2 regions of the Rossellomorea sp. NRS-1567 genome follow, and region 2 is predicted to be linked to the other one. Evidence: predicted binding sites of a transcription regulator. Region 2 holds the regulator's gene; the other holds the start of a gene.
What was found. The regulator NrdR, encoded in region 2, represses ribonucleotide reductase genes. The targets are predictions, from matches to a motif close to AACACNATATATNGTGTT.
Positions count from the first base shown of each region.

Region 1: ACIFOD_RS00445 (vitamin B12-dependent ribonucleotide reductase) is a predicted target of NrdR. The motif match lies at 4,418-4,435, and genes of this name have one in related genera.

Region 1 is NZ_JBITPL010000001.1:81,753-94,188, reverse strand. Features, by position in the region: gene gcvPA (aminomethyl-transferring glycine dehydrogenase subunit GcvPA) at 1-788, shown strand, start outside; gene gcvPB (aminomethyl-transferring glycine dehydrogenase subunit GcvPB) at 781-2,244, shown strand; gene ACIFOD_RS00460 (hypothetical protein) at 2,345-2,665, opposite strand; gene ACIFOD_RS00455 (rhodanese-like domain-containing protein) at 2,757-3,140, opposite strand; gene ACIFOD_RS00450 (lipoate--protein ligase family protein) at 3,353-4,189, shown strand; gene ACIFOD_RS00445 (vitamin B12-dependent ribonucleotide reductase) at 4,541-7,111, shown strand; gene ACIFOD_RS00440 (patatin-like phospholipase family protein) at 7,218-8,099, shown strand; gene ACIFOD_RS00435 (SA1362 family protein) at 8,116-8,478, opposite strand; gene ACIFOD_RS00430 (YqhR family membrane protein) at 8,761-9,330, shown strand; gene aroQ (type II 3-dehydroquinate dehydratase) at 9,425-9,883, shown strand; gene ACIFOD_RS00420 (M24 family metallopeptidase) at 9,873-10,937, shown strand; gene efp (elongation factor P) at 10,978-11,535, shown strand; gene spoIIIAA (stage III sporulation protein AA) at 11,736-12,436, shown strand, end outside.
Region 2 is NZ_JBITPL010000026.1:60,856-73,291, reverse strand. Features, by position in the region: gene speD (adenosylmethionine decarboxylase) at 350-736, shown strand; gene ACIFOD_RS19595 (cytosolic protein) at 867-1,247, shown strand; gene nrdR (transcriptional regulator NrdR) at 1,330-1,785, shown strand; gene ACIFOD_RS19585 (replication initiation and membrane attachment family protein) at 1,857-3,242, shown strand; gene dnaI (primosomal protein DnaI) at 3,255-4,187, shown strand; gene ACIFOD_RS19575 (putative sporulation protein YtxC) at 4,541-5,407, shown strand; T-box leader at 5,481-5,735, shown strand; gene thrS (threonine--tRNA ligase) at 5,794-7,725, shown strand; ribosomal protein L20 leader region at 7,900-8,037, shown strand; gene infC (translation initiation factor IF-3) at 8,128-8,631, shown strand; gene rpmI (50S ribosomal protein L35) at 8,654-8,854, shown strand; gene rplT (50S ribosomal protein L20) at 8,883-9,242, shown strand; gene ACIFOD_RS19550 (DUF1294 domain-containing protein) at 9,331-9,609, shown strand; gene ACIFOD_RS19545 (TVP38/TMEM64 family protein) at 9,704-10,273, shown strand; gene ACIFOD_RS19540 (sigma-w pathway protein ysdB) at 10,297-10,683, opposite strand; gene ACIFOD_RS19535 (dUTP diphosphatase) at 10,830-11,318, shown strand; gene ACIFOD_RS19530 (M42 family metallopeptidase) at 11,419-12,436, shown strand, end outside.

The DNA of each region.
Region 1 (12,436 bases), on a different contig from region 2:
CGCACGATAATGGTGTTACGGATGTTGAAGAACTTAAGAAATTAATGAGTAATGAAATTGCAGCGGTAGTCGTTCAATATCCTAACTTCTTCGGCCGGGTAGAAGAACTAAAAGCAATCGAAGAAGTGGCGCACGCTGAAAAAGCAATGTTCGTTGTTTCTTCAAACCCGCTTGCATTAGGGGCGCTTACTCCTCCTGGACAATTAGGAGCCGATATCGTCATTGGTGATGCACAGCCATTCGGTATCCCAAGTGCATTCGGTGGACCGCACTGTGGATACTTCGCTGTGAACAAAAAGCTTATGCGTAAAGTTCCGGGCCGTCTTGTTGGTCAAACCGTTGATGAAGATGGAATCAGAGGATTTGTTCTTACTCTTCAAGCACGTGAGCAGCATATCCGTCGAGATAAAGCAACGTCGAATATTTGTTCAAACCAGGCATTAAATGCACTCGCTGCATCTGTAGCCATGACAGCACTTGGAAAACAGGGCGTCAAAGAGATGGCACTTCAAAATATCCAAAAAGCACATTATGCAAAAGAAGCCTTTAAAGCAAAAGGATTCTCCATTGCATTTGAAGGACCATCATTCAATGAGTTTGTCGTAAAGGTAAATAGGCCGGTCAAAGAAATCAATCAAAAGCTCCTGGGTAAAGAAATGATTGGCGGTTATGATTTAGGATTAATGGATGACAGCTTATCACAGCACATGCTGATCGCTGTTACTGAACTTCGCAGCAAAGAAGAAATCGACGCATTCGTAGCAGAATTGGGGGATTGTCATGAATAAGCAAGATCAACCTCTTATTTTTGAATTATCTAAAGAAGGCCGTGTCGGCTATAGCTTACCTGAGATGGATGTACCACAGGTAGAACTGTCAGATCTCATTCCATCTGATTATATCCGTACGGAAGAACCGCATCTTCCAGAGGTTTCTGAACTGGATATCATGCGTCATTATACGGCATTATCAAAACGTAATCATGGTGTGGATTCCGGTTTCTATCCATTAGGGTCTTGTACGATGAAGTACAATCCGAAGGTGAATGAAAACGTGGCACGCTTGAATGGATTCGCTCATATCAATCCTCTCCAGGAAGCAGAAAGCGTTCAAGGTGCCCTTGAACTGATGTATGATCTTCAGGAGCATTTGAAAGAGATCACAGGCATGGATGAAGTGACCCTTCAACCTGCTGCCGGTGCTCACGGAGAGTGGACGGGTCTTATGATGATCCGTGCTTACCATGAAGCAAATGGAGACACTCATCGTACGAAGGTCATCGTACCGGATTCAGCTCATGGAACGAACCCTGCCAGTGCGACTGTAGCAGGTTTCGAAACGGTAACGGTGAAATCAAACGAAAACGGTTTAGTTGATTTAGAGGATCTGAAGCGAGTAGTTGGAAATGATACAGCAGCCTTGATGCTGACCAACCCGAACACCCTTGGATTATTTGAAGAAAACATTCTGGAAATGGCTGCAATCATTCATGAAGCAGGCGGTAAGTTGTATTATGATGGTGCCAATTTAAATGCCGTATTATCAAAAGCCAGACCAGGGGATATGGGATTTGATGTCGTGCATTTAAATCTTCATAAGACCTTTACTGGCCCTCACGGAGGCGGTGGTCCAGGGAGCGGTCCTGTGGGAGTGAAGGAAGACCTGATTAAATACCTTCCAAAACCGATACTGGTAAAAAATGGTGAAAAGTTCGAATTCGATTACAACCGTCCTGATTCCATTGGCCGTGTAAAACCTTACTATGGAAACTTTGGAATCAACGTTCGTGCGTATACGTACATCAGAACGATGGGGCCGGACGGACTGAGAGCCGTGACGGAAAATGCCGTCCTGAATGCCAATTACATGATGCGCCGCCTGGCGCCTCACTTTGACCTTCCATTCGATCGTCATTGTAAGCATGAATTCGTGATCAGCGGAAAACGCCAGAAGAAGCTTGGTGTCCGAACATTGGATATTGCGAAGCGACTACTCGACTTCGGATATCATCCGCCAACCATCTACTTCCCACTAAACGTGGAAGAGTGCATGATGATCGAACCGACGGAAACAGAATCGAAAGAAACCCTTGATTCCTTCATTGATGCCATGATACAGATTGCCAAAGAAGCAGAAGAGACGCCGGAAATCGTCCAGGAAGCACCGCACACAACCATCGTCAAACGTATGGACGAAACACTCGCAGCAAGAAAACCGGTACTGCGTTATACAAAAGAAAGCTAAAGAAATAAAATTGGAAATCCCCGCAGTAATTCGCTGCGGGGATTTTTGTTGAGGGACGGACCTTCATTGTAAAGGAAGTGGGGTGGAGGTGATTGTGGTATTATTTTGTGAAGTTCAGGAGGTAAAAGAGGGGATTCGACCGTTTAATGAATTCATTACGGTAGAAAGACAAGTAAACAAGCAGATTTAGTCGATCACTGAGCAGAATAGGTGCGGAATCCAGTCGTGATGATCGGTAATCCTCGGTAATACAGCGGAAGTGATAGATAATCCAGCCGGTTTGGTCGATAATCCAGCCGATTTGGCCGATAATCCAGCCGAAATGAGCAGGAATCCAGCCGATTTGGCCGATAATCCAGCCGAAATGAGCAAAAATCCAGCCGTGTTCCACATAATTCCATTTATTGATCAAATTATGCACAATACCAATACCACTAGAACCATCACTCCAATCCAACCTACTACTTACAACGATCAAAAAAAAGGATCGCCCCAAAGGCAATCCTTTCACATTATTTTTTATGTTTTACTTTGCCTGTCCACTTTTTAAAGCCGCCCTGCAATTGGTGAAGATCCCGGTACCCTTTGCGGTGAAGCATTTGAGCTGCTCGTCCGCTGCGGAGTCCGCTTTGGCAATAAAGGTAAACGGGTTGATCGGCACGGATTTCCTTTTGTCTCATTTTAATTTGAGAGAGGGGGATATTTCGTGCGCCAAGTACGTGACCGTTATCAAATTCATTCGCTTCACGAACATCTATCAACTGAGCTTTACGATATCCTGCTCGAAATTCTTCTTCAGTCAATGTATTCACAATCCTCTTTTGATAGAAGAACGTAAAGAGTGAATAAACAATGATTCCACCAAGTACGACTAAAAGAATATATAATCCTTCCATCATTCATGCTCCTTTCTACAAATGCGCTAACTTCTATTATATTCATGAAAGCCCCGAGAATCAAAACAAATTTATTATTTTACAGCAAACACTTTCCAATCTGTTTTTCTTTGTTTTTTCTTTTGGATTTGATAGACTAGTAACGGACTTAATTGAAGTTGGTTTTTTACATAACATAATATCAAAGAGAAGACGCAAATGAGGTATGATGCATGAAAAAAGAAACATGGAGATTCATTGACTCAGGGAATTGTTCCCCTTCTTATAATATGGCCCTTGATGAGGCGCTACTGGATTGGCATAGCGAGGGAAAGATTCCTCCCACGATCAGGTTTTATGGCTGGGATCCCGCGACGCTCTCGATCGGTTATTTCCAAAAGGTAGAAAAGGAAATCAATCTTGATGCAGTGAAAGAGCACAGTCTTGGCTTTGTCAGAAGACCGACGGGAGGCAGAGGGGTTCTGCATGAACATGAATTGACGTACAGCGTCATTGTTTCTGAAGAGCACCCGGAAATGCCTAAAACCGTTACAGAAGCATACCGGGTGATTTCGGAAGGGATCTTAAAAGGATTTCAAGGACTTGGACTCGAAGCCTATTTTGCCGTTCCTAAAACAGCAGAAGAGCGGGAAGGGTTAAAGAATCCACGTTCAGCCGTTTGTTTTGATGCACCGAGCTGGTATGAACTGGTGGTAGAAGGAAGAAAAGTGGCGGGCAGTGCCCAGACGCGCCAAAAAGGTGTCATCCTTCAACACGGTTCCATTCTATTGGATCTTGACGAAGATAAGCTGTTCAGCCTGTTTCACTATCCATCTGACCGGGTGAAAGAGCGTATGCAGCGGGCATTTAAAAGCAAGGCTGTCGCGATGAACGAAATCAGTTCGGAAACGGTCACCATGGATATGGCGAAGGAAGCATTCAAAAAAGGTTTTGAGGAAGGATTGAATATTCACCTGGAGCCATATGAACTTTCTGAAGAGGAAACACAATATGTTGTGGACCTTGCCAAAACCCGGTACGAATCAGATGACTGGAATTTCAAACGATAAAAAATTTTTTGTAGAAAAAAAGCGATGCTTGTCGCTTTTTTCCTGTTTTACCAACTATTACGCGACTTGGATTTATATCAAGTTCTAAATTAATAGAAATGGTCGGAGTATTATATGATTATCTATTAAATCCTTCTGTTTTCTATTTTTATTGGCATATTATCCGTTTGACAAACAAATGACCTATTGACCTGAAACACAATATGTGGTGTGTCGAATAATTTTTTACACACTATATGTTGTGTTTATTTATTGCTTTTCCAATTGAGCTATGATATCGTATTATTTGATATAACACATCAAAGTTAACAACAAACAAATGAAAGATTTGAGATAGAAGGAGTTGTCTTTATGACTGTTGCGTCTAAAAACACAATGAAATTAAACATCGAAAGATTAAATCAGGATATTGGATTGTTTCCTCAAGTACATCCCATAACCCCGGATATGAAAACTACACATAAGGGTGTATCCCGTCTTGTCATGATTGATCGCTATTCTTTCAAAGACACGGAAAAGATCACTCTTTCAGAAGGTGATTTCGTGGTCCTCACCATCAAAGAAGATCCTAAATTCCCTGCAAGAGGATTAGGGTATATCACAAGCATCGACTGGGAGACGAAGAAAGCAGATGTTTGGATCGAAGAAGAGTACAGAAGTGCCATCGACAAACCTGAAGAAATGGAAACGGGTGTCGTCTCAAGAACACTTGATGTCATTGAAAAACCTCTCGAAGTCTACTACGAACAAATTGCGAAGCGTAACGCAACAGGCTTGGCAGAAGTGGAAAAAACTCCTGAAAAGAGACAAGTTTGGTTTGAAAAATTCTATCATGAATTAGTGAACCTGCATTTTGTTCCTGCTGGCCGGGTGCTTTATGGAGCGGGTGCCGGAACAGACGTAACGTACTTCAACTGTTACGTGATGCCTTTCGTACAGGATTCCCGAGAAGGGATTTCAGAACATCGCAAGCAGGTGATGGAGATCATGAGCCGAGGCGGGGGTGTCGGAACGAACGGATCGACTCTTCGCCCACGAAATACTCTGGCTAAAGGTGTGAACGGTAAATCCTCCGGTTCGGTTTCCTGGCTGGATGACATCGCTAAATTGACTCATTTGGTTGAGCAGGGCGGATCAAGACGTGGGGCACAAATGATCATGCTTTCAGATTGGCATCCCGATATTATCGAATTCATCATTTCTAAAATGCAAAACCCGCGTATTCTGCGATATCTTCTTGAAAATACAGAAGATGAAACGATTAAAAAAGCAGCACAGGATAAGTTGAAATTCACCCCTCTGGCTGAACAAGAGGAAGCGATGTATCAAGGAATCCTAAATTATAGACAAATCCCTGGATACGGTGGATTTGATGCGAAAATCCTTAAGAATGCAGAAGAAAAGCTCCGTACAGGCGGAACATACAGCGTCCATAATTCAGAATTCCTGACAGGAGCGAATATCTCGGTTTGCCTGACAAGCGACTTTATGGAAGCCGTGGAAAACGATCGTGAATACGAACTGCGCTTCCCTGATGTAGAAAGCTATAATGAAGAGCAGATGAAATACTATAATGAAGAATGGCACAACGTAGGGGATGTCCGTGAGTGGGAAAAGCTCGGCTACAAAGTGCGTACTTACCGTAAGATCAAGGCGAAAGAACTTTGGAATCTTATCAATGTATGTGCAACCTATTCTGCAGAGCCTGGAATCTTCTTTATTGATAACGCGAATGACATGACGAATGCGAAAGCATACGGTCAAAAGGTAGTTGCTACGAACCCATGCGGTGAACAGCCTCTTGCTCCATATTCCGTGTGTAACCTGGCAGCCGTCAACCTTGCTCAGTTTGCCAATAAAGAGACGAAAACCGTTGATTTTGAAAAATTGAAGCGTACCGTTGAAGTGGGTGTTCGCATGCAGGACAACGTCATCGACGCGACTCCTTACTTCCTGGATGAAAACAAAAAGCAGGCCCTTGGTGAGCGACGTGTTGGCCTTGGTGTAATGGGTCTTGCAGATTTGTTGATCTACTGTGAGAAAGAATACGGTTCTGAAGAAGGCAATCAGCTTGTGGATGAAGTATTTGAAGTCATCGCCACAACCGCTTATCGTGCTTCTGTTGAATTATCGAAGGAAAAAGGAAGCTTTCCATTCCTGACTGGAAGCACCGATGAAGAAACGAAAGCTTTACGAAAAGCATTTGTGGAAACGGGCTTTATGAAGAAGATGCCTAAGGATGTCCGAACAGACATTGAACAGTATGGAATCCGGAATTCCCATCTGTTAACTGTTGCTCCTACAGGTTCAACAGGTACGATGGTTGGAGTATCTACCGGGCTTGAACCTTACTTCTCCTTCACGTACTACAGAAGCGGTCGTCTTGGTAAGTTCATTGAAGTGAAAGCGGATATTGTAGAGGATTACTTGAAGAGAAATCCGGATGCAGATACTGACAATCTTCCAGAATGGTTTGTTTCTTCCATGAGCTTGGCGCCACAAGCACATGCCGATGTCCAATGTGTCATTCAGAATTGGATCGACAGCTCTATTTCGAAAACGGTTAATGCCCCTCGTGGTTATACGGTTGATCAAGTTGAAAAAGTGTATGAGCGACTCTATAAGGGTGGAGCAAAAGGTGGAACCGTCTACGTTGACGGAAGCCGTGATTCACAAGTTCTTACCCTTAAGGCAGAAGAAAACAGCTTTGATGACGAGGACGAACAGGAACAACAAGACATTCCTACATCGAAAAAGCCGATCGTGTTACTTGATACGATTCAGGACGTACGTTCAACAGACGTGTCCATTGGTTCTGAAGTTGGGAATACGTGTCCAGTCTGCCGTAAAGGGACGGTAAAAGATATGGGTGGCTGCAATACTTGTACAAACTGCGGCGCTCAGCTGAAATGCGGACTATAATATATGAAGAAAGGTAGGAGGGACTGGTTCCCCTCCTATTTTTTTAGTCTAAAATCCTTCTTTGTGAATTAAAGATGTAGTAAGAGACATTGAAGGAGTGGGGCCTTTGGACATCGATGGCGTTTTTTCAGGTGGAGGCATAAAGGGGCTCGCGTTGATTGGGGCATATCAAGCATTAGAGGAGAAGGGCTACAAATTTAAGAGGCTCGCAGGAACAAGTGCCGGAGCGGTGATTGCAGCATTTATTGCCGCCGGTTATTCGAGCAGGGAGCTCTTGAAAATCATGGATGATATAGATTTTAATAAATTGCTGGACTCAAACGCGATCATCTCTCTCCCTATAATAAAATGGCTTCGGGTTTACAATCGTTTAGGTTTATATAAGGGAGTGGCGCTTGAAAGTTGGGTGGAAGAAAAGCTGAAAGCGAGGGGAATTTATACGTTCGCCGATTTACCACCCCATTCACTCCGGGTCATCGCTTCGGATTTATCGAATGGCAGATTGTTGGTTCTCCCGGATGATCTTGAGAAGTACGGCATTGCGAAAGAAACCTTTCCCGTTGCCAGGGCGATACGAATGAGTGCGAGTCTTCCTTACTTCTTTGAACCTGTAAAGCTGCGATCTTTAGAAGGAATAAGTTTCATGGTGGATGGTGGGGTGCTCAGTAACTTTCCTATGTGGCTGTTTGATAGGGAAAATGTGAAAAAGATAAGGCCGGTCATCGGGGTGAAGTTAAGTCACGATCTAATCGGAAAGCCAAAAAAACAAATCAAAAATGCGATTGATATGTATGAAGCCCTCTTTACTACGATGAAAGATGCACATGATTCAAGATACATTTCCAGAAAACTTGAAAAAAACATCATTTTTATTCCTACTGAAGGTGTGCTCACGACCGAATTCGGATTAACTCCCGAAAAAAGAGCAGAGCTCTTTCAATACGGGAAATCAAAAGCGGAAGCATTCCTTCAAAAATGGCCGTATTAATAAAACAATCGAGCTCCTAAAATGAGGCTCGATTGTTTTTCTTATTCTTTTTTCCTTCAATTACAGTAAGGTTGGCATTGGATTTCTTTCGTATCGAACGTTTCTTTGAGGCGTTTGATACTTGAGGCTTACTTGGAGACTTTTTCTTATGCCGCCTCTTTGATTGTTTGGCTGCTTTAAGAAACGCTCTCTGTTCATTACTATTACCAGCCCGCCTCCCGCTGAACCATCTTCGGTAAATGAAGTAGATGATTCCGATCACAGCTGCTGTAACAAGTAATTGTTTAACTAGCCCTAAAGGATTTCCGAATAGGGAAGTGAAGAGCCCTACAATAGCTAACAATATTAATGTGATAACAAAGATATTACGAGCGTTCAACAAAGCCACCTCCTTACAATACAATCCATTATACATATCTATACTATTATTCTAGACAATTCCCTTGTTATTTAACCATATTATTTATCGATTTTCTGTGAATTTTTGCTGGGGTTATTTTCTGAAACTTGGAAAGATATTATCTATTTTACTAAAAAATGAATCAAAGGACTAGAGATAGGTTTTATCACCCATATTTCCTCATCATCCACAGATGAAAAATAAGTAAAAACATGCAAATGTTTAAGTCAATGGGACATACTACGAATGGAGGTGTTTCAGATGGCTGAACAAAAGGGACAGCATGAAAAGATTCAGGATGGCACAGAAGAAAGCAAGGAAAATCCACGTTTAGAGCAGAATCAGGGTGAAAAACCACTATCGTTCATGGCAATGGTTGTGGTGACGGGCTTTATCGGTGGGATGTTATGGAGTTCAATTGCCTATATTTGTTACTTTTTTTCCTTTACGAAAATCGAGCCAAATATTATATTTGAGCCGTGGGCGGTTGGTGACTGGGTGGACAAATGGATCGGTATCGTTCTTTCCATTGTGGCTTACGGAGTGATTTCTATAGGTGTGGCCCTCATTTATTATGGTTTATTACGAAAATTCAAGTCTATGTGGGTAGGAGTTGCCTACGGAGTAGCGTTATACCTAGCTTTCTTTTTACTGCTCAATCCTCTTTTCCCGAGCATTGAATCCTTTACATCCATTGACTATCACACTTTGATCACAACCTTCTGCCTGTATATTTTGTATGGCGTATTTATCGGCTATTCGATTTCTTATGAAGAAAATGAATTGAGACATCAGAATGAGAAAGAAAAATCAGGGGAAGTATCCCATTAACAAATCCTCATTATCAGACAATTATGTAGGTATAGGTATAAGGTTTGTGTTAGAATGTTCATGATGAACATTCTATTTTTTTAGGGGTTTACATATGATGAAAATCTTGCTTTTAAATGGTCCTAACTTAAATAGGCTCGGGAAACGTGAACCCGATATTTATGGACATGTCACCCTGCCGCAACTTGAGGGGAAGCTTTCGAAACAAGCAGAAGGTGAAGGATTTCAACTCTTTTCAGCTCAATCGAACCATGAAGGGGAACTGATTGATTACATACACAGGGCAGAGGATGAAGGGTATGGGGGAATCATCCTGAATCCCGGTGCTTTCACGCATTACAGCTATGCGATAAGAGATGCAGTGGCTTCGGTATCAGTACCGGTAGTGGAAGTGCATATATCTAATATCCATGCCCGTGAAGCGTTCAGACATCAATCTGTCGTGGCAGCTGAAACGGTTGGCCAGATCGTCGGTTTTGGACTGTTTGGTTACGAATTGGCTTTACAAGCGATCATAAAGAATATTAAGGGAGTGGAATTGAATGAAGATTGAACGATTAAGAGAGACTTTTTCAGAAAACGAACTTGACGGGGTTTTACTTACAAGTACCTACAACCGTCGGTACATGACAAACTTTACGGGTTCATCAGGTGTTGCTCTGATTTCTAAAGAGAAAGCATTATTCATAACAGATTTCCGCTACATCGAGCAAGCAACCGAGCAGGCTGCCGATTTTGAAATCGTCCAGCATACTGGACCCATCCATGAGGAAGTAGCCAAACAAGTGAAAAAACTTGGGATCAAGAAACTGGGCTTTGAGAAGAACTACATGACATTCAGTGCGTATGACAGCTATCGTGAAGTGCTGGAAGCAGAACTTGTACCGGTATCCGGGCTGGTGGAAAAGTTACGCTTGATTAAGACACCTGAAGAGCTTAAGATAATTAAGGATGCGGCGGATATTGCCGATGCAGCATTTAAGCATATATTAGATTTTATTAAACCGGGTGTGACAGAGTTAGAAGTTTCCAATGAATTAGAATTCTTCATGAGAAAAGCGGGAGCGACATCTTCATCTTTTGATATCATCGTTGCTTCAGGTAATCGTTCTGCACTTCCTCATGGGGTCGCCAGTGATAAAGTCATTGAAAAAGGTGATTTTGTAACGTTGGATTATGGTGCATACTATAAAGGATATTGCTCCGATATGACACGTACATTATCTGTAGGAGAACCAAGTGAGAAATTGAAAGAGATCTATGACGTCGTTCTACAATCACAGCTTCTGGCTATGGAAAAAATCAAGCCTGGTATGACAGGTAAAGATGCGGATGCTATTGCACGTGATTACATAACAGAAAAGGGTTATGGAGAGTATTTCGGACATTCACTGGGACACGGAATCGGCCTTGAAGTCCATGAAGGACCAGGATTGTCTTCCCGTTCCGATGTGGTACTGGAGCCTGGAATGATCGTAACGGTTGAACCGGGCGTCTATGTTCCGGGTGTTGGCGGTGTTCGTATTGAAGATGATACACTCATAACAGAAGATTCCAATGAAACACTGACACATTCTACAAAAGATCTAATCATTCTGCCATTGTAGTCCTAAAGACAGTTCTACTAGACAATAGGAGGAAATAAATATGATTTCAGTAAATGATTTTCGTACAGGTTTGACGATTGAAGTCGATAACGGGATATGGCGAGTAATCGATTTCCAACACGTTAAACCAGGTAAAGGGGCAGCATTCGTTCGCTCCAAACTTCGTAACCTGCGCACAGGTGCCATCCAGGAAAAAACGTTCCGTGCAGGAGAAAAAGTAGGAAAAGCCCAAATCGATAACCGTAAAATGCAATACCTGTATGCTAATGGTGACATGCATGTATTCATGGACAACGAAAGCTACGATCAAATCGAACTTCCGGCTTCTTCCATTGAATATGAATTGAAATACCTGAAAGAAAACATGGAAGTGCACATCATGATGTACGGTGGAGAAACTCTTGGAGTCGAGCTTCCTAACTCAGTTGAATTGAAAGTAACTGAAACAGAACCGGGTATCAAAGGCGATACAGCTTCCGGTGGTTCAAAGCCTGCTACAGTGGAAACAGGATTAGTGGTTAACGTACCGTTCTTCGTCAACGAAGGAGACACATTGATCATTAACACAACGGACGGATCTTACGTATCACGTGGATAATTGAATGTGAAAAGCCTGAGCGAGATTATTCTCGTTCGGGCTTTTTTTATATTAAATCTCCCAATCCCCGCCTCAAATCTTCCAACTCTACTGTCATAATCTCATCCCACTAGAATACATTGTATTATCGGGAAGCATGTACGAAGGTTCATTTCCGTGTTCATACATTCCGAAGTGGAACAAGATTAGGAGGTACCTAAATGCAAGAAGTTCTAGCCTTACTACCCAGCACTATTTCTGACAAAGTCCTGACCCTTCCACAAGATCTTATTGACCGAATTGAAGAAATCAGAGTTCGTACCAACCGTGTGTTGGAGGTCACGGCCAGGGGGAAGCCATATTTTCTTTCCTATACCGTTACCGAGGAAGATAGCGAACAGCTCATTAACAAACTATCCAGGCATTCATTTTATACATTGGAAGAAGAACTGAAGAGAGGATATATCACGATTGAAGGCGGACATCGGGTCGGTCTTGCCGGCAAGGTCATTCTAGAGGGTGGTGTGGTGAAAGGGATTCGGAATCTGTCTTCCTTTAACATCAGGATTGCGAGACAAAAGCTTGGCATAGCTCAATCTATTTTTCCATATGTTTATGATAGTGGCTGGAAGCATACGATGATTATCGGCTCGCCTCAGACAGGGAAAACCACATTGCTAAGAGATCTTGCACGTTTGATCTCGACCGGCGTCCCGGAAAAAAAGATCCCTCCTTTTAAAGTAGGGATTGTCGATGAACGGTCCGAAATTGCCGGCTGTGTAAATGGAATCCCCCAGCTGATGTTCGGACCCAGGGTGGACGTGCTGGATGCATGTCCGAAGGCTGAAGGGATGATGATGCTGATCCGCTCCATGAGTCCCGACGTCCTGATTGTGGATGAGATTGGCCGCGTGGAAGATGG
Region 2 (12,436 bases):
AGGAGGCTCACCGCACGCCCCGCGGAAAGCAAGTGCCTGTAGCGGAAAGGAACGGTCAACGATTAGAACATCACTAAAACAAACTTTAATGTTTGGGTGAATACCCGCATTCACTCACGGAAGTCAACCGATCGTCCACCCATATAAAAAGTTTAAAAAATTTATTGCAAAAGAGTTTTAAACAAAGTATACTATTTTTCGTGAACTTCTTATTAGCAAATGAATACTGATTTAGCTACTTAAAGGGTTAGGACCTCTTCGGACTAACTTTCCCCCGTGGTAGTTAAGATTTTGCCAAAGGACACGTTCATTTTGACGAAAAAAATTATGTCAAAGGGGGAAACACGAAATGGAAACAATGGGTCGTCATGTAATCTCAGAATTATGGGGTTGCGATTTTGAAAAATTAAACGATGTAGTAGGAATTGAAAAAACATTCGTAGATGCTGCGCTGAAATCAGGTGCAGAGGTACGTGAGGTAGCTTTCCATAAATTTGCTCCTCAAGGTGTTAGTGGAGTTGTGATCATTTCAGAATCACATCTGACTATTCACAGTTTTCCTGAACATGGTTATGCCAGTATTGATGTATATACTTGCGGTGATTTAGATCCTAACATCGCTGCTGAATATATTGCAGATGCTCTTGGTGCTGACACGCGTGAAACAATTGAATTGCCACGTGGTATGGGTCCTGTACAAGTGAAGAAGTCTCAGGCTCAAGCTCAAGCCCTTTAATCGAAGATAACTCAGAAGAGATGCGTATTAGATGCATCTCTTTTTTTATGCTTTTGTACAGAATTGATTTTGAATTTTCATTCGTGCGGTTTTCGTGTAAAATAAGGGTAAATAAAGGGAGGAACTTTATATGAGCGGAATACGTACTTTTTTTAAACGGTTTCAATCAGAATGTGAGACATCTGATCAGCACGAAGATAAAGACCTGAAATCACGTTATTATAAATCCATGCATCAAGGTGCATTTAATGCAGTATTAGAGTTATTCTCATCCTCTGAGTATGAGGTGATTTCCCAGTCTAAGGACAGAGGGGAAATTACGGTCCGTAAAAATGGTACTCCCCAACTGTTTATCGTCGCAACGGTCATCACGGTAAGACCTTTTGAAACGGCAGTCGATTTCAAGGTCAGCGCGGATAGAGGGAAAGTCTTTGGTACATATACGGTCTTAAAAGCACAGATTAACCATTATTATCAAAAGCTTGACAGTGAATTGACAAAAGTGAAATAACGGTAAATCCTTTATTAGCTTGTGTAAGTCGCAGCTTTTTTATATGATGAAAGTAATAGTATGTAATAACGGAGCTGATATTATGAAGTGCCCGTCTTGCCAGCATAATGGTACACGAGTAGTGGACTCCCGACCTGCTGATGAAGGACGTTCAATCAGGAGAAGAAGAGAATGTGAAGTATGTACTTTCCGCTTCACGACCTTCGAGAAGGTTGAGGAGCTTCCTTTAATTGTGGTGAAAAAAGAAGGGGTAAGAGAAGAGTTTAGTCGAGAGAAGATTTTGAGAGGGTTGATCAAGGCTTGTGAGAAACGCCCGGTACCTCTTGAGAGATTAGAAAAGATCTCAACGGATATTGAAAAGGACCTCCGTAATCAAGGTGCTTCTGAAGTAGAATCGGTTAAGATCGGTGAGATGGTCATGGATCAACTTGCTAAGGTAGATGAAGTTGCATACGTACGCTTTGCATCTGTGTATAGACAATTCAAGGATATTAATGTATTTATAGACGAACTGAAAGAATTAATAAAGAAAGAGTAGAAGAATGAGCTGAAGATGTAATTCTTTAGCTCTTTTCTCTTTATTTTTTTGAAAGGTAGAATCCAACTATGATGAAGAAGCATTGGAATGAAATACAACCAATCGATCACTACACGGTAGGGACAAATGGGATTCTTCAGGAATACGATCGGAAAATCATCACGTTTCTGTACCAGCCTTTAATTGGTTCGGTTTGTTACAGTCTTTATATGAGTTTGTGGGGAGAAGTAGAAGAAAACAGGCTGTGGTCCACACATTCTACTCATTATCATCTGATGAACGTTCTGTCTGTTAATCTTCAAGAAGTATATGAAGCGAGAATGAAGCTTGAAGGGATAGGATTGTTAAAGGCGTTCGAAAAAAGGGACAACGAGGATCGGAGCTTTCTTTATGAACTGCAGCCACCTCTTACCCCTCAGGAATTCTTTCATGATGGCATGTTAAATGTGTATCTTTACCGGAAAATAGGCAGGACTCATTATTTGCGTTTAAAGAAATTCTTCACTGACGAATCGGTAGATAAACAGCAACACGTAAACATCACCAGGTCCTTTCAGGATGTTTTCACATCGGAACAGATTAATTTTCTCCAACACGATGCAAATATGGATTCCGAGACTAAGTCTGGTGAACAATATATGAAATATGGGAAGAATGGTGGTCTTCCACTGGATGATATCGATTTTGATTTTCAGTTATTACTGGCAGGGTTATCTGAATCCATGGTTCCACGTAAAGCCTTTACGACTAATGTAAAGGAAACGGTTCTGAAACTGAGCTATCTGTACGGAATTGATCCTCTTCAAATGAAAAATATCGTCCTTAGCTCCCTGGATGCAGATGATACCATCGATATAGAGCTGCTGCGCAAAACCGCACGTGATTGGTATGGGGTTCAGACAGGTGATCAACTGCCCGATTTGACTGCGAGAATAGAGACTAAAGCGCCTGTGAAATCGGATAAACCCCGCACGAAAGAAGAAGAGCTTATTGATTATCTGGAAACAACGTCGCCCAAGGATGTTCTATCTGACATATCAAATGGAGGAGCGCCTTCTAAGGCAGACCTTCAGGCTGTTGAAGAGGTGCTCATGTCACAGAAGTTGCCGATTGGTGTCATGAATGTCCTGGTACAATATGTTTTGCTGAAAACGGACATGAAGCTCACAAAAGGATATATGGAAAAAATCGCGTCCCATTGGTCGAGGAAAAAGGTGACGACTGCAAGTGAAGCCATGGAATTAGCCAAAAAAGAACACAAGCAGTATCTTGAGTGGGCTGAAGGGAAAAAGGAAAATAAAACGAATAGACGAAGAAAGCCGACTCGTACGGAAAAACTCCCGGAATGGTTCCAGGAAGGTGAAACCGAGAAAGAAATTGATCCTTCCCTTGATGGATATGATTTCGAAGCAGAAAAGAAGAAACTCGAAGAAGAGCTTAAAAATTTTCGGAAGTAGGTGAACGTAGCGGTGGAGAGAATAAATAACACCCTGAAAAAGTTGGCGACTTCTGGTTCGTTTCAACAAAGATATGAGCAAATGAAAAAAGAGATTCTTGAAAACAATGATGTGAAGGATTTTATTCGCAGGAATGAAGGCCGTGTAACAGGGGAAATGGTAAATGAGAGTCTGATGAAGTTATATGAATACATCTCTCAAAGTAAAGAATGTCGATACTGTCCTTCTTTACAGGAGTGTAAGAATATGATGGAAGGGTATGACCCTCATTTGGTGATCAGGGGCAACACCATCGACATCGATTACCATCGCTGCCCTCGAAAAGTCATTCACGATGAAAGAACGAGCGCCCAGCGTCTAATCAAGAGCCTGTATGTGCCGAAGGATATTTTGCAGGCATCTTTCTCAACCCTGGATCTTGATTCGAAAAGCCGATTGGAGGCAGTTCGATTAGCGAAGAATTTCGTGGAGAACTATACAGAAGGTACAAAAATGAAAGGACTCTATTTTTACGGCAAGTTCGGAGTGGGTAAGTCCTATTTGTTAGGGGCGATGGCCAATGAACTCGCCGAGAAAAAAATTGCGTCCCTGATTGTGTACGTTCCTGAATTCTTTAGAGAAATCAAGCAATCGCTGGGAGACAACACGGTAAATGAAAAACTTGAAATGGTTAAAGTGGCACCGATCCTCATGCTCGATGACATCGGCGCAGAAACCATGTCAAGCTGGGGAAGAGATGAAATCCTGGGGACGATCCTCCAATACAGGATGCTTGAAAACCTGCCGACATTCTTCACTTCCAACTTCAACTTCAACGAACTGACGCATCATTTGACGTACAGTCAGCGGGGAGAAGAAGAAAAACTGAAGGCTGCGCGGATCATGGAACGGATTAAATACTTGTCTCAGCCTGTGTTGATTGATGGGCGAAATAGAAGAGAATAGAATGTAAGAGAGGAAATTGCATGCGATTTCTTCTCTTTTTTTGTGCATTCGACACTTTGATGTGTGTTTTTTGCAATTTTTGTAAATCGGCTGGATTATTAGGGGGAACGGCCGGATTATTCCAAGAAATGGCTGGATTATGGAGGTTTTCGGCTGGATTTTCGGAAGAAACGGCCGGATTATCGGCAAAGTCGGCCGGATTACTCATCGTGCATGGAAGCTAATGCATGTTCATGGAGTCCATAACGGCATAGATTCAAAAAGAAACAATTAAATTCCCTCATCAACTTCTAAATGATACAAGCCTCCCATATATATAAATCAGGGATTTGGGTTTAAGGAGGCGAGAAAGTTTGATTGAATTTATTTTCAAGCAAAAAAATGATGCGTTAAAGCTTCAAGCACACCTCAATAAAGAGTTCATCCAATCATGGTTTCATGAAACGCTCTTTCAACATACAACTCACTATAATCTGACGATAGAGGTTTCCCCTTTCTTCAAGGAAAGAGAAAAACTATTCAATGGGGTTTCCCACTTTGTCTTAAATGATAAATGCATGGACTGGTCCGAATCAGCCCTGAAAGAAAATTACTTCTATGAAGATGTTGATGAAATCAATCAAATATTAGAAATCGTATCAGAGATGAGGATGGGGGAACGACCTGAATTGATGGAGCTTATCGGTGAATGGGACGAGGCCGAATACGTCCATGACGGTCTGGAGCTTTTGTTGGAAGGGAAGGCCCCCATATCATTCGACTCCTTCAGCAAGTTCAGGCTGAAGAAGCTTCAGGAGAGACTGCTCCTTATGCTGGATCTTGCTATTGATGAATATAAGATGGAGCAGGAATATCAAATGTTTGTCCATATGCTGCGGGAGTATCTGGCATCGAGGGAGCAGAAAATGCGCACGATCCATCTGTACTCGACGGGTTACGGCTATCGTTTCTTTGATGAAGACATGAAAGAGGTGACACGGCAGGAATTGACGAAGGCGATTGATAAACGCCTTCTGACGAATCACCCGTTATACGTTGATTCATACACCATAGCTCCGTTATTATCCCTTGCACCGGAGAAGATACTCGTGTACGGGAATGGGGACCATCAATTAATCAGGACGCTTCAGAATATTTTTGAAGAACGAATCGATCTTTTGCCGTTGAGTTACTTCCCTGATACACTTCTCTATCCTTCCTGGGATATCGCGAATGAATAGGCTTCTTATTTTATGGAATGCTCTTGCTTTTCAAAACATAACCGATTATAATACCTACATAATAAGTCAATAAATAAAGGTTATGATGAGGACAACAATATTCCTATTCCATTCACAGAGAGGGAAGTCTCCTGGCTGCAAGCTTCCTAATTCGGTAGTGATATTTACCACCTCGGAACTTCAATTATGAACTGAATCTTGACGGATTCACAGTAATGATTGACGGCTAAATGTCGTTATTCGTTTTCAATGAAGTCATTGTCTGTATTTTGCACACAATGAGAAGTTGGGTGGAACCACGAGTTTACTTATTAACCTCGTCCCTTCAAGCGTGAAGGGGCGGGGTTTTTTATGTTTTATAGAGATTACTTAAGGAGTGAAATCACATGTCAGAAGTAGTGAAAATGCAGTTCCCCGATGGAAATGTCAAGGAGTTTCCTAAAGGGACAACAACAGAAGAGATTGCTGCGTCCATCAGTCCCGGACTGAAGAAGAAGGCGCTCGCTGGTAAAATAAATAATGTATTAATTGATTTACGTACAGGGATTCAAGAGGATGGGGCGATTGAAATCGTTACACCCCCAGGAGAAGATGCACTGGAAATTCTTCGTCACAGTACAGCCCATTTAATGGCACAGGCGATTAAACGCCTATATCCTGAAACAAAGCTTGGAATCGGACCTGTCATCGAAGGTGGATTCTATTATGATATTGATTCCGAGCACACGTTCACTCCTGAAGATCTTCCATTGATCGAGAAAGAAATGAAGAAGATCACTGGAGAAAACCTGGAAGTGGTCCGGAAAGAAGTAAGCCGCGACGAAGCGCAGAAAATGTATGAAGAAATCGGTGACGAGTATAAGCTTGAATTACTTGAGGCGATTCCTGAAGGAGAACAAGTCTCCATTTACGAGCAAGGAGAATTCCTCGATTTATGTCGTGGAATCCACATTCCGTCCACAAATAAAATTAAAGAGTTCAAACTGTTAAGCATCGCTGGGGCCTACTGGCGAGGGAACAGTGATAATAAAATGCTTCAACGCATTTACGGTACAGCCTTCTTCAAGAAAGAAGACCTGGAAGAGCATCTGCGTCTTTTGGAAGAAGCGAAAGAGCGTGATCACCGTAAAATCGGTAAAGAATTGAATCTATTCATGAACTCGCAAAAAGTGGGACAAGGCCTGCCGATGTGGCTGCCTAAAGGTGCCACGATCCGCCGCATCATCGAGCGTTATATCGTTGATAAAGAAGAACGTTTAGGCTATGACCACGTGTACACACCTGTCATGGGAAGCGTTGAGCTGTACAAAACAAGCGGTCACTGGGATCATTACCAGGAGAATATGTTCCCTGTCATGGAGATGGATAATGAAGATCTTGTCCTTCGCCCGATGAACTGCCCTCATCATATGATGATTTACAAAAACGGCATTCACAGCTATCGTGAGCTTCCGATCCGGATAGCCGAGCTTGGTCTGATGCACCGTTATGAATTGTCAGGAGCACTATCAGGCCTTCAACGTGTTCGTGGAATGACTCTGAATGATGCACATATCTTCGTCCGTCCTGATCAGATCAAGGAAGAATTCAAGCGTGTGGTACGCCTGGTTCAGGAAGTGTACAAAGACTTTGATCTGAATGACTATTCCTTCCGTCTGTCTTATCGTGACCCTGAAGATACTGAGAAGTACTTTGATGATGATGAGATGTGGAACCGTGCACAAGGAATGATCAAGGAAGCCATGGATGAACTGGACGTTGAGTATTTTGAAGCAGAAGGGGAAGCGGCATTCTACGGCCCTAAACTGGACGTTCAAGTGAAAACGGCCCTTGGTAAGGAAGAAACGTTATCCACTGTTCAGCTGGACTTCTTACTTCCAGAGCGCTTTGACTTAACATATGTAGGGGAAGACGGGAAGCAGCATCGTCCGGTTGTCATCCACCGTGGTGTCGTATCTACAATGGAACGCTTCGTGGCATTCCTGATTGAAGAATACAAAGGAGCATTCCCGACTTGGCTCGCTCCGACGCAGGTTCAGGTGATCCCGGTTTCTCCGGATGTTCACTTCGACTATGCGAAAGAAGTGAAAGAAAAGCTTCAGTCTGAAGGGCTGCGTGTTGATATCGATGACCGTAATGAAAAGATCGGTTACAAGATCCGTGAAGCGCAGATGAGTAAAGTTCCTTACATGCTTGTGGTGGGGGATAATGAAATCAAGGAAACGGCTGTCAACGTACGTAAATACGGAGAGCAAAAATCAGAAACGATTTCCCTTGACGAGTTCATCGGCCACATCACAAAAGAAGCCAAACGATAAGAAGAGAAAGAAGGACGGACCTTGCATCAAGGTCCGTCCCTCCCATATAAATTTCAAAAAACTATTGCACTCTCCTTAGATGTCTGATATTATGAAATACGTTGTGATATTAAATGATTATTTGACAGCGGTATTGTCATGTGATATATTATCTAAGGTGAATTGAATACAGTTTGGTACAAGAAGAAGCTACCCGCTTCTCACCTGAATAACGCGTTCAGCTGTTTACAGGTATGTGATTGACTATTAAAGCCATTATATATGCTTAATAATCAGGTGCGGGTGTTTCGACACTCGCATCTTTTTTGTATGCTTCAAGCATGCAGAGGAGGTCCGAGTGCGTCGGCCAAAGCCGTGTATTCTTTTAATAAACCTTGGAGGTGGCTAATTATTAGCAAAGACATGATTTTAAACGAAACGATTCGTGCCCGTGAAGTACGTCTTATCGATCAAAACGGTGAGCAACTTGGGATTAAAACCAAGAATGAAGCTCTTGAAATCGCTGAACGTGTAAATCTTGATCTTGTTCTGGTTGCTCCAAATGCAAAACCACCCGTTGCTCGTATCATGGACTACGGTAAGTTTAAGTTTGAACAACAGAAGAAAGACAAAGAAGCGCGTAAGAATCAGAAGATCATCAATCTTAAAGAGGTGCGTTTAAGCCCGACGATTGATGAGCATGATTTCAACACTAAGCTTCGTAACGCTCGTAAGTTCCTTGAAAAAGGAGACAAAGTTAAAGCGTCAATCCGATTTAAAGGTCGTGCGATTACGCACAAAGAAATTGGTCAACGCGTTCTGGATCGCTTCAGTGATGAGTGTAAAGATGTAGCAACCGTTGAATCAAAACCGAAAATGGATGGTCGCAGTATGTTCTTGGTGCTTGCACCAGTTAACGAAAAATAAAGGACCCGAGGAGGAAAAGCACATGCCAAAAATGAAAACTCACCGCGGCTCAGCTAAGCGTTTCAAGAAAACAGGTTCTGGTAAACTTAAACGTTCACACGCTTACACAAGCCACTTATTCGCAAACAAATCTACTAAAGCAAAGCGTAAGCTACGTAAAGCGGCTGTTGTCTCTAAAGGAGATTTCAAACGCATTCGTCATATGCTTGACAACCTAAAATAAGAAGTAATAGAAACAGGAGGGAATTATTATGCCACGCGTAAAAGGCGGAACAGTAACACGCAGACGTCGTAAAAAAGTTCTTAAATTAGCCAAAGGTTATTTCGGTTCAAAACATACTTTATATAAAGTAGCAAATCAACAAGTCATGAAATCATACATGTATGCTTATCGTGATCGTCGCCAAAAGAAACGTGATTTCCGTAAATTATGGATCACACGTATCAATGCGGCTGCTCGTATGAACGGTCTTTCTTACAGCCGTTTAATGCACGGATTGAAGCTTGCTGGTATCGAAGTTAACCGTAAAATGCTTGCTGAGCTTGCGATTGCTGACGAAAAAGCATTCAACCAATTAGCAGATGCTGCTAAAGCTCAACTTAACAAATAATTACTGCTGACTAAGTTAGCAGTCAAAAAGGACTGGCCTCTGGCCGGTCCTTTCTTATATAAATCTCATTGGAAAGCAGGTAGAAATCATGGGTACGTTAACAGGTATTTTATATCTATATGCTATTGTCATCAATATCATCGGCTTTATCATCATGGGCAAGGATAAGAGAAAGGCGCAGCGAAATGAATATCGCATCAAGGAGAGTACTTTGTGGCAGGTGGCGATTCTCGGGGGCAGCATCGGCGCATATATGGGAATGAAGGTATACAGGCATAAAACGAAACATAAAGTATTCGCTTTCGGTTTTCCGCTTCTTGTCATGCTTCATAGTCTGCTTTTTATCTGGCTGAATACTAAGTTGTAGAAATTGAAGTTTTCATTCTTTAACCCGTCTCCTTTACATACTATATAGAGAGTGGCTATAACAGCTTAGAAAAGAAGAGGAGGTCACCTTAGCCATGGACGAACGGTTAGTTGCTGCATTCGCCCTCATGGAAGCTAGTGGGTATTTGGCTCCTGTTCTGTTTATCTTGTTTCATATCCTAAGGCAATTTTTGTTCATCCCGGTAGCCCTTGTCTGTATGGCGGGAGGAGTGCTGTTCGGAAGTATATTCGGCACTCTGTATTCATTAATCGGATTAACGCTCTTATCTATTACTTTTTATTTTGTAATAAAGAGCTTTACATCTTTCTATGAAAAGCTTCTGAGACTGAAAGAAAAATGGTTTGGAAGAAATGCTACTCTCACAACCGGTCAAATTGCTATTCTGCGGTTGATTCCTTTTGTTCATTATCAGCTGCTGAACCTTTGTTTGCTTGAACGCAAGAAAAAGCTTAAACCTTTCATCCGGGCCTCAGTTATTTCTAATATTCCCCTGGCGTTTTTTTACACGGTTTTCGGTCAATACATCAAACAATTTTCCCCTCCTATTCTTGTCATGATTTTGCTGGCACTCATCGTCCTCTTTTACCTGCTAAGAGAAAAAGTAAGAGTGATCGAATGGAGAGAGTTCTTTCCGGGTAAATAAAAAACGGCTAAGCAGCCGTTTTTTTATTGCTTATTTTTTAGGAATTCATGAATCGGGCTTTTCCAATCCAGCTTTGCATTAGGGTATCTTTCTTTGATTTCATTCTGCAGGTATTGAAAATCTTCTTGAGTCAGTCCCTTTAAAGAAGAGATGTTTTTTGACCAAACAAAGATGGAAACCACCTCAAAGGATTTTTCTGTTGCTCCCAGATATTTTTCTCCTTCGAAAAGAACTCCTTTATACGTTATGTGAAAATTCTTACGTACATTTTCCTGATCATCGAGAAAGTAAAAACGTTTCTGCTCCTGGGCAAGTTCCAGCTTTCGCTTTGGGTCTATGATGTATTTCACACTGCGGTATAAAAGATAAAGAATAAGGAAAAAAATCACTAACCGAATAAGCCAAAGCATTCCCATTACCTCCCTAGGCATAAGTCTTCTCCTATTATTTACGATAAAAACAGAAAAAGGTTTCATTTTATTTAAAATTTCTTTGAAAATTTGTCATACTAAGAGAGAACATCAGAAAAATGGGCATCACGAGGGGAGAAAACGTCATGAATATTGAAAAGTTATTGGACATGCAGGAGAAGCTGGATCAGCATATTGAAGAAGAGCACGGTTTGCGAAACGCAGATTTAATTGAAAAGAAGATCCTTGCCCTCCTTGTTGAAGTAGGGGAACTGGCTAACGAAACGAGAAGCTTTAAGTTCTGGAGTAAGAAATCACCTTCATCGAAGGAAGTGATCCTAGAAGAATTTGTGGATGGAATCCATTTTATCCTGTCATTGGGACTTGAAATCGGTATTCAGCAATTTGATTTAGGGGAAACCAATTACGCAAATGAAGATGTAACGAAACAATTCCTGGAAGTATTCAAGTCGGCCAATCACTTTGCTGAGGAGCGTTCGGTTGAGCATTTTCAACAATTGTTCAGGCATTATGTCTATTTGGGTGAGTTGTTAGGGTTCTCCCATGAAGAGGTGTTTGACGCTTATGTAAAGAAGAATGAAGTGAATTATAATCGTCAAAAAGAAGGATATTAATCGGTTCACCAGTGATAGTTTGAGAAGATTCAGGAAATTTTGATGAATCGGACAGATTTTAGTATAATGAGAGTGTATAAACATTTAGGGGGTCGAAACAGTGACAAAATTAGACGAAACATTGACTATGCTCAAGGATTTAACCGATGCAAAAGGTGTACCGGGGAATGAAAGAGAAGTACGAAACGTAATGAAGCGATACATAGAACCATTTGCAGATGAAATCACAACAGATAATCTGGGGAGCTTAATTGCTAAAAAAGTAGGAGATGAGAACGGACCTAAGATCATGGTGGCCGGGCATCTTGATGAAGTCGGCTTCATGATCACTCAAATCGACAGCAAAGGTTTCCTGCGTTTTCAAACAGTAGGAGGCTGGTGGTCACAAGTCATGCTTGCCCAACGAGTGACGATCGTGACGAATAAAGGAGAAGTAACGGGAGTGATCGGTTCCAAACCGCCGCATATCCTGCCTCCGGAAGCACGTAAAAAGCCGGTTGATATTAAAGATATGTTTATTGATATCGGAGCTTCAAGCCGCGAAGAAGTACAAGAGTGGGGAGTGAAGCCGGGGGATATGGTTGTCCCTCATTTCGAATTCACGGTGATGAACAATGAGAAAATGCTTCTTGCGAAAGCATGGGATAACCGCATCGGATGTGCGATTGCCATTGATGTACTGAAAAATCTGAAAGGTCAAGAGCATCCAAACGTGGTATATGGTGTAGGAACAGTGCAGGAAGAAGTTGGCCTGCGTGGAGCGAGAACGTCAGCAGCCAAGATCCAGCCTGACATTGCCTTTGGTGTAGATGTTGGAATTGCAGGAGATACACCTGGCGTTTCTGACAAGGAAGCCTCAAGTAAAATGGGTGAAGGCCCGCAAATCATCCTGTATGATGCATCCATGATTTCTCACAAGGGGCTTCGTGACTTTGTAACAGATACAGCGGATGAGCATAACATTCCGTATCAATTTGATGCCATTGCCGGTGGTGGAACCGATTCCGGTGCGATTCATTTAACGGCAAACGGAGTTCCTGCTTTATCAATCACCATTGCGACCCGCTATATCCATTCCCATGCTGCGATGTTGCATCGTGATGATTATGAGAATGCGG